DNA from 3 places in the Telluria sp. AZSoR62 genome. Region 1 is predicted to be linked to each of the others. Evidence: predicted binding sites of a transcription regulator. Region 1 holds the regulator's gene; each other region holds the start of a gene.

Region 1 (3,275 bases):
ACGTGGCCAATGTCGAAGCGGCGCTGACGCCCGCGACGCGCATGGTGTTCGTCGAGACCATCGCCAACCCGCGCACGCAGGTGGCCGACCTGGCCCGTATCGGCCAGCTGTGCCGCGAGCGCGGCATCCTCTACGTGGTCGACAACACCATGACCACGCCCTACCTGTTCCGCCCGAAGGCGGTCGGCGCCGGCCTGGTGGTCAATTCGCTGACCAAGTCCATCGGCGGCCATGGCAATGCGCTGGGCGGCGCCCTGACCGACACCGGCCTGTTCGACTGGAGCGCCTACCCGCACATCGCGCCAAACTTCCGCAAGCAGCCAGCCCAGGCGCAAGGCCTGGCCCAGCTGCGCGCGAAAGCGCTGCGCGACTTCGGCGCGGCCCTGGGGCCGGAGGCGGCCCACCACATCGCGGTGGGCGCCGAGACCCTGGCCCTGCGCATGGAACGCACCAGCAGCAATGCGCTGGCCCTGGCGCAGCTGCTCGAGGCGGACGCGCGGGTCAGCGCCGTCCACTATCCGGGCCTGGCGTCGCACCCGCAGCATGCAATCACCAGTGAATTGTTCCGCGCCGGCGGTTCGCTGCTCAGCTTCGAACTGGTAGACAGCATCGATCCCTTCGACTACCTGAACCGGCTCGAGCTCGGTATCCCGGCGAGCAACCTGGGCGACACCCGTACCCTGGTGATCCCGGTCGCGCACACGATCTTCTTCGAGATGGGGGCCGAGCGGCGCGCCAGCATGGGCATCGCCGAATCCCTGATCCGGGTCTCGGTGGGCATCGAGGATACCGTGGATCTGCTGGCGGACTTCCGCCAGGCGCTCGACGCGTAAGCACAGCGGCAGCCTCCGGGCTGCCGTTTTGTTTCAACGGTTGAGCACGCGGCGCGATGCCGCTATGATGGGGATTCGATTCCCCATCCGTAAGCGACCATGAAGACCACGCTGTTTTGCCTGTCCCTGCTGTTCTGTGCCGGCGCTGTCGCCGGTGAGCTGGAAGACGCCCACGCCTTGTTCGCGAAGAAGGACTACGCCCAGGCCATGAAGCTCTACACCAAGCTGGCCAATGGCGGCAACGCCGAGGCGCAGCAGGCGCTGGGCCAGATGTACTGGTATGGCGAAGCAGGGCAGGTCGACGAAGCGAAGGCCGAAGCGCTGTTCAGGAAATCCGCCGCCAAGGGCAACAAGGTCGCCGCCGCTTCGCTCGAGGTGATGGACCAGCGCGTCAAGCGCCGCAAGGACATCGACTACTGGATCAAGGGCTACGACGGCGAAGACCTGAAATCAGGCGAATTCCGCTGCGTTGCACCGCGCATCCCGGCCATGTCCAAGGTGAACGCCGACATCGACCGCATCGGCGCGGCCGTCACCAACTGGCAGGAATGCTACAACAGGTATGTCACCAACCTGAACGCGGCCACGCCGCTGACCAGGCGCATCCCGGCCGATATCGCCAAGCTCATGACCAAGGAGGAAACGGAGAAGTCGACCGCTTACCTAACCCAGCTGCAGTCGAACCTGACCGAAGAAGCGAAAGTGAGCTCGAAGCTGGTGCTGGCCGATTTCGCCGCATGGCGCCAGGCGACCGAGGCCTATGTGGCCGAGCACAATGCGATGGTGAAGAGTTCTTCGGATGCGAAGAAATTGAAATGATGGGGTAGGTGAAGTACACCTTGGGTCCCGGCGCAGGGCGGGACCCAAGTCAGGCAATGCAGCGCTGGCGCTGAACTAGTGCCAGCTGCGCATCAAGCCCACCGCCAGACCCTCGAGCGCAAACTCGTCCTCGGGCGTGACCTGGATGACCTTGAAGTCCGGGTTTTCCGGCAACAGTTCGACCATGTTGCCGGTCTTGCGGTAGCGCTTGACCGTGACTTCGTCGCCCAGCCTGGCCACGACGATCTGGCCGTTCTTGGCGCTGTCGATCTTCTTGACCGCCAGGAAGTCGCCGTCGCAGATCCCGGCATCGCGCATCGACCAGCCCTTGACCTTCAGCAGGAAGTCCGGACGCGCGGAGAACATGGCCGCATCGACGTTATAGGTGGCTTCGACGTGTTCCTGGGCCAGGATCGGCGAACCGGCGGCCACGCGGCCGACCAGCGGCAGCGCCATCATGAGCGCGGCCGGTACCAGCGGGACCTGCTCGACCGACGCGCCGATCAGGCGGATGCCGCGCGAGGTGCCCGGCGAAATCTCGATCGCGCCCTTGCGCGCCAGCGCCTGCAGGTGTTCTTCGGCGGCGTTGGCCGATTTGAAGCCGAGTTCGGCTGCGATTTCCGCGCGGGTCGGGGGAAAACCGGTGTTGTCGATCGCTTCCCTGATCAGGTTCAGGATCTGTTCTTGCCTTGCAGTGAGCTTGAGCATGGGTGTGTTAAGGCAATCCGTTGTGTGAGTAGACTGTATTTTTGTACAGTATTCCTCCGTGCGCAAGGGAAAACACGGGAAATGTGTAAAAAAATTGTGCAGCGCGGTCCCGGGCGTGGCAAAAACCGCGCGCTCTGGCGGACTCATCGCGATAGCGAACCACACCCGGCTTTCCAAACTGGCCAATCTCGGGCTATAATGTCCGGCTTTCCCTTCCCACACTCGTCTTGACGCCGAGGTGGGCATTTGTTTAAACGTCCCTAAGGAGTAATGCATGCGTCATTATGAAATCGTTTTTATCGTCCACCCGGACCAAAGCGAGCAAGTCCCGGCGATGATCGAGCGCTACAAAGCCACGGTGTCGAGCCGCGGCGGTAACATCCATCGCGTGGAAGATTGGGGCCGTCGCCAGATGGCTTACCAGATCCAGAAGCTGCCGAAAGCCCACTACATCTGCATGAACATCGAGTGCGACAACGAGACCCTGGTCGAGCTGGAAACCGCATTCAAGTTCAACGATGCCGTCCTGCGTCACCTGACCGTCAAGATGAAGAAGGCTGAAACCGCACCGTCGCCGATGATGAAGTCGGTCCAGCGCGAAGACGCAGCCAAGAGCCACCGCGCCGAAGCCGCAGCCCCAGCTGCCGCTCCAGCCGCAGCAGCCTAATTGTTGATCCGGTTTTTCCAGGGAATCCCAGCACACCAGTGAACCAGCTCCAGCTCGTGGCGACCATCGCCGAGCGTGACGTGTTGCGTTACACCCCGGCCGGTGTCCCCATCGTGGGCGCCATCCTGATGCACAGTTCGCAGCAGGAAGAGGCTAGGGTAGCGAGGCTGGTCGAGTTTGAAGTCACCGCGCTGGCCGCGGGCGAGATTTCAGGCAGGTTCGCCAGCGCCGAACTCGGCGCGGCTTAC
Region 2 (3,275 bases), on a different contig from region 1:
AGCAGTGGCACTACACCGACACCACCGGCGGCCTGCGCCTGCCGACCGCCTGGGACAAGTCCACCGGCACCGGTGTGATCGTGGCCGTGATCGATACCGGCTCGCGTCCGCACGCCGACCTGAGCGGCCAGCAGCTGGCCGGCTATGACTTCATCAGCACCGCTGCCATCGGCAACGACGGCAACGGCCGCGACAGCGATCCAACCGATCCGGGCGACTGGGTCGCAGCAGGCGAGTGCGGCACCGGTTCCCCGGCCTCCGGCTCGAGCTGGCACGGCACCCACGTGGCCGGCACCGTTGCCGCCAAGACCAACAACAGCCTGGGCGTCGCCGGCGTGGCCTACAACGCCAAGCTCGTGCCGGTGCGCGTGCTGGGCAAGTGCGGCGGCTACACCTCCGACATCGCCGACGCGATCACCTGGTCGTCGGGCGGTACCGTGACCGGTGTCCCGGCCAATGCCAACCGCGCCAAGGTGCTGAACCTGTCGCTCGGCGGCGGCGGCGCCTGCGACGCCACCACCCAGACCGCCATCAATGGCGCCCGCTCGCGCGGTTCGATCGTGGTGGTCGCGGCTGGTAACGACAACATGAACGTCAGCAACGCCAGCCCGGCGAACTGCTCCGGCGTCATCGCCGTGGCGGCAACCGGCAAGACCGGCGGCCGTGCGTCGTACTCGAACTACGGCACCCTGGTCGACGTCGCAGCCCCAGGCGGCGACGGCAGCTTCAGCGTCATCTCGACCCTGAACGCCGGCACCAGCACCCCGGGCGCCGACAACTACGCAGGCTACCAGGGCACCTCGATGGCGACCCCGCACGTGGCCGGCGTGGCGGCGCTGATGTTCGCTGCCAAGTCGACCCTGACCCCGGACGACGTCGAAAGCATGCTCAAGTCGAGCTCGCGCGCCTTCCCGGCAACCTGCTCGGGCTGCGGCACCGGCATCGTGGACGCGACCGCGGCCGTGAATGCCGCGCTGGGCACGACCCCGACGCCAGGTCCGACCATCACGGAAGTCGAGTCGAACAACACGACCGGCACCGCGAGCATGATCACGACCTCGGGCACCACCGTGAACGGCACCATGGCGACCACGACCGACACCGACTACTTCCGTGTCGACCTGCCGGCCGGCAAGACGCTGAGCTCGGTCCTGACCCCGGGCACCAGCACCGCCGACTACGACCTGTTCGTGTACAACAGCGCAGGCACGCTGCTGGGCAAGAGCGAGAACGGCGCCGGCGCAGTGGACAGCTACAGCTCGGCCAACACCGGCACCACCACCGCTACCCGCTACGTCCGCGTGGTGTACTACAGCGGCGGCACCGGCTCGACCAGCGGCAAGTACACCCTGAAAATGACCTGGTAACTGGTTCGATCAGGAAGAAGCGGCGCGGCTCCCCTGCGCGGCCTTCAACCGGGAACGCGCGGCTTGCCGCGCGTTCTTTTTTTGCCCCTGAGTTGATTGCCCCTGCTTCTCTGCGTATTGCGTAAATTCCACATTCAACGGATACTGTATGCAATTACAGTAGTGTTCCGCCCTGGGGCGGCCTCGTCTCCGTGAACGCCCCGCTCCGTAAAATCATCCACTGCGATTGCGACTGCTTCTATGCCTCGGTCGAGATGCGCGACGATCCCTCGCTGCGCGGGCGTCCGCTCGCGGTGGGCGGGCGTTCCGACCAGCGCGGCGTGATCGCCACCTGCAACTACGAGGCGCGCCGCTTCGGCATCCATTCGGCCATGGCCACGGCCCAGGCCATGAAGCTGTGCCCGCAGCTGGTGGTGATTCCGCCGGCGATGGAAAAATACCGGATCGCCTCGCGCCAGATCATGGACATCTACCGCGACTACACCGAGGTCGTGGAACCGCTCTCGCTCGACGAAGCCTACCTGGACGTGAGCAACGCGACCCACTGCAAGGGCAGCGCCACCCTGATCGCCCAGGAAATCCGGCAGCGCATTTTCGAGACCGTCGGCATCACCGCCTCGGCCGGCGTGGCGCCGAACAAGTTCGTGGCCAAGATCGCCAGCGACTGGAACAAGCCCGACGGCCTGTTCCTGGTGCGCCCGGAAGAGGTGGACGCCTTTGTCGCGGCGCTGCCCGTGAAGAAGCTGTATGGCGTGGGCAAGGTCACGGCCGACAAGATGCACCGGCTGGGCCTGCAGACCTGCGCCGACATGCGCGGCTGGAGCGTGGAGCGGCTGCAGGAGCATTTCGGCAGCTTCGGCGCCCGGCTGTACGACCTGTGCCGCGGTATCGACGTGCGCGAAGTGAACACTTCGCGTGAGCGAAAGTCGATCAGCACCGAGGAAACCTATACGCCCGACGTGCCCGACCTGGCTGCCTGCCTGAAGCTGCTGCCGGAATTGCACGAGCACCTGCTGGGCCGCATCAAGCGCAACAATGCCGAAAAATTCATCAACAAGCTGTTCGTGAAGATCAAGTTTTCGGACTTCCAGCAGACCACGGTCGAGTGTGTTGGCTATGCGCCACATATCCCGACCTATACGCGGCTGATGGAAACCGGCTGGGCCCGCGCCAGCCGACCGGTGCGCTTGCTGGGCGTCGGCGTGCGCCTGGGCGACACCGAGACGGTGGAGCAATTGCGCCTGTTCGATGACGCCGCCCCGGACGCCGTCGCCAGCATTGTTGATGACTCGTCAACTGAATAATTTTTCGTACTCGCTGCCTGCAAGGGCAGCGTAGAATGTCGTTCCCTTGAAATACTGAAACATTGGATAAAGCGTATGTGGTTCAAGAATCTCCAGATTTATCGCCTGCCCGCCCCATGGGCATTCACCCCAGAAAAAATGGAAGAAGCGCTCCAGTCGCAGGCGTTCTCTCCTGCGAGCAGCAACGAATTGCTGCGCCAGGGCTGGGATTCGCCGCGCGCCAACGGCAAGCTGGTCCACGTCGTCAACAAGCAGATGCTGATGATGCTCGGAACCGAGAAGAAGCTGCTGCCGTCGTCGGTCATCAACCAGGTCGCCAAGGCCAAGGCCGCCGAGATGGAAGAGCAGCAGGGCTTCCCGCCGGGTAAGAAGGCCATGAAGGAACTGAAGGAGCGCGTCGCCGACGAGCTGCTGCCGCGCGCCTTCTCGATCCGCAGCAATGTCTGGGTCTGGATCGACCCGGTCAACGGCTGGCTGGTGGTCGATGCCGCCAGCCCCTCGAAGGCGGACGACGTGATCAAGCTGCTGCTCAAGGCGGTCGACCGCATGCCGCTCGAGTCGCTGCGCGTGCAGCGCTCGCCGGTGGCCGTGATGACCGGCTGGC
Region 3 (3,275 bases), on a different contig from region 1:
ATGGCCGCAGCCTGTGCCAGGCCAGCACGCAGCCCAGGCCGCCCAGCCCCGGCAACACCCAGACGAGCGGCACCCGCAGCCAGGCCAGCAGCACGAAGCCGGCCGCCGTCATGGCGATGCACCAGGGCAGCGGCAGCGGGTTGTTCGCCAGTGCGCCGCCGAGCTTGAGGCCGACGGCGGCGATCATGCCGGCCGACACCGCCGCCATGCCGCGCAGCGCGCCCGCCACCGCGGGCAGCTCGGCATAGCGCGCGTGCAGCGCCGCCAGCAGCAGCACCACCACCAGCGGCAGCGCGATCATGCCGGCAATCGCCGTCAGGGCGCCGGCCAGGCCGAACCAGCGCGCGCCGATCATCATCGCGATGTTGACCACGTTCGGCCCGGGCATGATCTGGGCGACCGCCCAGTCTTCGATGAATTCTTCGTGCGTCAGCCAGCGCTTGCGCTCGACGATCTCGCGCTGCACGACCGGCAGCACGCCGCCGAAGCCTTGCAGCGCCAGCAGCGTGAACGACACGAACAGGTCGCCCAGCGAACGGGGGCGCGGCCGCTGCTGCGCCGGGTCGCCGGCGGCGGGGTCGAGAAGGGGAACGGTCATCCCGGTATTATCGCCGGGCGCCGCCGCGGCTGTCCACGCGCGGCCGGTTCAGCCTCCGCCGATGCCGCGCATGACCTTGCCGCTGCCGCCGCAGTTGGAGCAGGGCTTGCCGTCGGAAAGCTTGCCGCTGCCGGCGCAGGCTTCGCAGACGTCTTCGCCGGCGCCGGGCGTGCCGGGTTCGGCTTCGTCGCCGGGATTCAGGTCGGGGTCGGGATGCGTGCTCATGGGATCCTCGTGGAATGGTGGTTGGCGCGGCCATTGTAGGCGGCGGGTGGAAGCGGTGGCGCAACGCTGGGCTTGAATCAGGGGTCAAGCACAAAAATGAATAAGAGTGTTTGATTCAGATCTGATATTGACATTGTCCCGGCTTCGACCATACTCCGTGCAGCACACCTTCTTCAGCCAGAAAGGGCAGGCGCACGATGAACGCATACCGCAACCCACCCCTCACCGACGACGGGGCCGCCGGCGCCGTCGAAGCCCCTCATGGCCAGGGACGCACCAGCGAAGCCAGGCACGACCTGCGCCAGCGCGACATCGTGGACGACGCCTTGTGCCTGATGCACGCGGTCGGCACCCTGTCCGCACTCGAATACCTCAAATCGCATGCCGTCGAAGGACGCGTGATCGCCCGCGTACTGCTCGACCCGTCCAGGCGGCGCGGCCAGCCGGGACTTGCGGCCGCCTGAGCCGCACGGTGCGTGCCCCCGAGCGGGGCAGTCGCGGGTCAGCCAGACCCGGCTTATTCACATAACTTTCCGAAAATTATTTTTAGCCTGCGGCGTCTTGCACGTGCGGCATGTGCACGTAAGCCCTTGATTTCAGGGGCTATGGGGGATGCCTTCCCAATAGGCAAATTGTTGAAAGCCGCATCCTTGGCCGCTATCGGCGTGTCAAGCCCCCGCTTTTCCACATAGTTATTCACAGACTTTGTGGATATCCGGAAAACATTTGAAGAATCCGGCACTTAAGCGGGGTTCTGCATGTCTTGCATGACAGTCGTAGCGGGGCCCGGGTATTTCAGCGCTGCACTTGGCCAGCATTTCCGCTTGCGCATAAGAACTGGATAAATGTACAGTATGTCATTTCCACCTTGCCTGCCCGTATGTCCGCCGTCCTCGACCAGCCTGCCACCACCGGCGATCCCTTCGCCAGCCTCAATGCCGAGCAGCGCGCAGCGGTCGAGCACGACATCGGCGCCGACATCGTGCGTCCGCTGCTGGTCGTAGCCGGCGCCGGTTCCGGCAAGACCAATACGCTGGCGCACCGCGTCGCGCGGCTGATCCAGGCCGGCGCCGATCCCCAGCGCATCCTGCTGCTGACCTTCTCGCGCCGGGCCGCAGGCGAGATGGGCCAGCGCGCCAGCGGCGTGCTGCAACGCCTGCTGCGTAGCGGCGCCGCAGGCTATCACGCCGCATCCCAGGTCACGCTGCCATGGGCCGGCACCTTCCATGCGATCGGCGCGCGCCTGCTGCGCGACTATTCCGGCCGCATCGGCCTGGATGAGTCCTTCACCATCCACGACCGCGGCGACTCGGAAGACCTGATGGGACTGGTGCGCCACGAGATCGGCCTGACCCAGACCGAAAAACGCTTTCCGCTCAAGGGCACCTGCCTGTCGATCTATTCGCGCGTGGTGAACAGCCGCGAGCCCCTGGACAAGGTGCTGCAATCGACCTTCCCCTGGTGCAGCGAGTGGGAAGGCCAGCTCAAGACCCTGTTCGGCGCCTACGTCGACGCCAAGCAGGAGCAGAACGTGCTCGACTACGACGACCTGCTGCTGTTCTGGTCCGAGATGGCGGGCGACCCGGAACTGGGGCCCGAGCTGGGCGCCCTGTTCGACCACGTGCTGGTCGACGAATACCAGGACACCAACCGGCTGCAGGCCTCGATCATCACCGGCATGAAGCCCGGAGGCGAGGGCGTGATGGTGGTGGGCGACGACGCCCAGTCGATCTACGCCTTCCGCGGCGCCACGGTGCGCAACATCCTGGACTTCCCGAAGGAGTTCACGCGCCCGGCCGAAGTCATCACGCTGGAGCGCAACTACCGCTCGACCCAGCCCATCCTGGAGGCCTCGAACGCCATGATCGGCGGCGCCCTGGAGCGCCACGCCAAGACCCTGTGGACCGACAAGGTTTCCAGCATCAAGCCGCAGCTGGTCCTGATCCCGGACGAAGCCGAGCAGGCGCGCTGGGTCTGCAACCGCATCCTGGAGCACCGCGAGGCCGGCATCGCGCTCACGAGCCAGGCGGTGCTGTTCCGCGCCGCGAGCCATAGCGCCGCGCTGGAACTGGAGCTGATGCGCCGGAACATCCCCTTCGTGAAATTCGGCGGCCTGAAATTCCTGGAAGCGGCCCACATCAAGGACGTGCTGGCGGTGCTGCGCTTTGCCCAGAACCCGAACGGGCGCATGGCGGGCTTCCGGGTAGCCCAGCTCATTCCCGGCATCGGGCCGGCCACGGCCACCCGTTTGCTCGACGCGGTCGCCGAAGCGGCCGACCCGGTCACGGCCATCGAAGCGTTCGCGCCGCCCGCGAAAAGCGCGGCCGATTGGGAAGCCTTCAGCGCCCTGTACCGGCGCCTGCGCACCCCCGGGCTGCGCTGGCCGGCCGACATCGAGCTGGTCAAGGCCTGGTACCTGCCGCACCTGGAGCGCATGCACGACGACGCCCAG

The links. The regulator LexA, encoded in region 1, represses DNA repair genes until DNA is damaged. The targets are predictions, from matches to a motif close to ACTGTATNNNNATACAGT.
Region 2: the regulator LexA is predicted to act here: its motif matches at 1,511-1,528, upstream of dinB (DNA polymerase IV).
Region 3: the regulator LexA is predicted to act here: its motif matches at 1,660-1,677, upstream of AC3XQU_RS05315 (ATP-dependent helicase).

What each region holds. Positions count from the first base shown of each region.
Region 1 is NZ_JBYTST010000003.1:209,084-212,358, reverse strand. Features, by position in the region: gene AC3XQU_RS06870 (cystathionine gamma-synthase family protein) at 1-833, shown strand, start outside; gene AC3XQU_RS06865 (tetratricopeptide repeat protein) at 933-1,652, shown strand; gene lexA (transcriptional repressor LexA) at 1,728-2,360, opposite strand; gene rpsF (30S ribosomal protein S6) at 2,635-3,027, shown strand; gene priB (primosomal replication protein N) at 3,066-3,275, shown strand, end outside.
Region 2 is NZ_JBYTST010000016.1:4,892-8,166, forward strand. Features, by position in the region: gene AC3XQU_RS20405 (S8 family peptidase) at 1-1,367, shown strand, start outside; gene dinB (DNA polymerase IV) at 1,559-2,671, shown strand; gene AC3XQU_RS20415 (recombination-associated protein RdgC) at 2,747-3,275, shown strand, end outside.
Region 3 is NZ_JBYTST010000002.1:449,709-452,983, reverse strand. Features, by position in the region: gene AC3XQU_RS05330 (chromate transporter) at 1-598, opposite strand, end outside; gene AC3XQU_RS05335 (chromate transporter) at 1-2, opposite strand, end outside; gene AC3XQU_RS05325 (hypothetical protein) at 647-823, opposite strand; gene AC3XQU_RS05320 (hypothetical protein) at 1,021-1,287, shown strand; gene AC3XQU_RS05315 (ATP-dependent helicase) at 1,704-3,275, shown strand, end outside.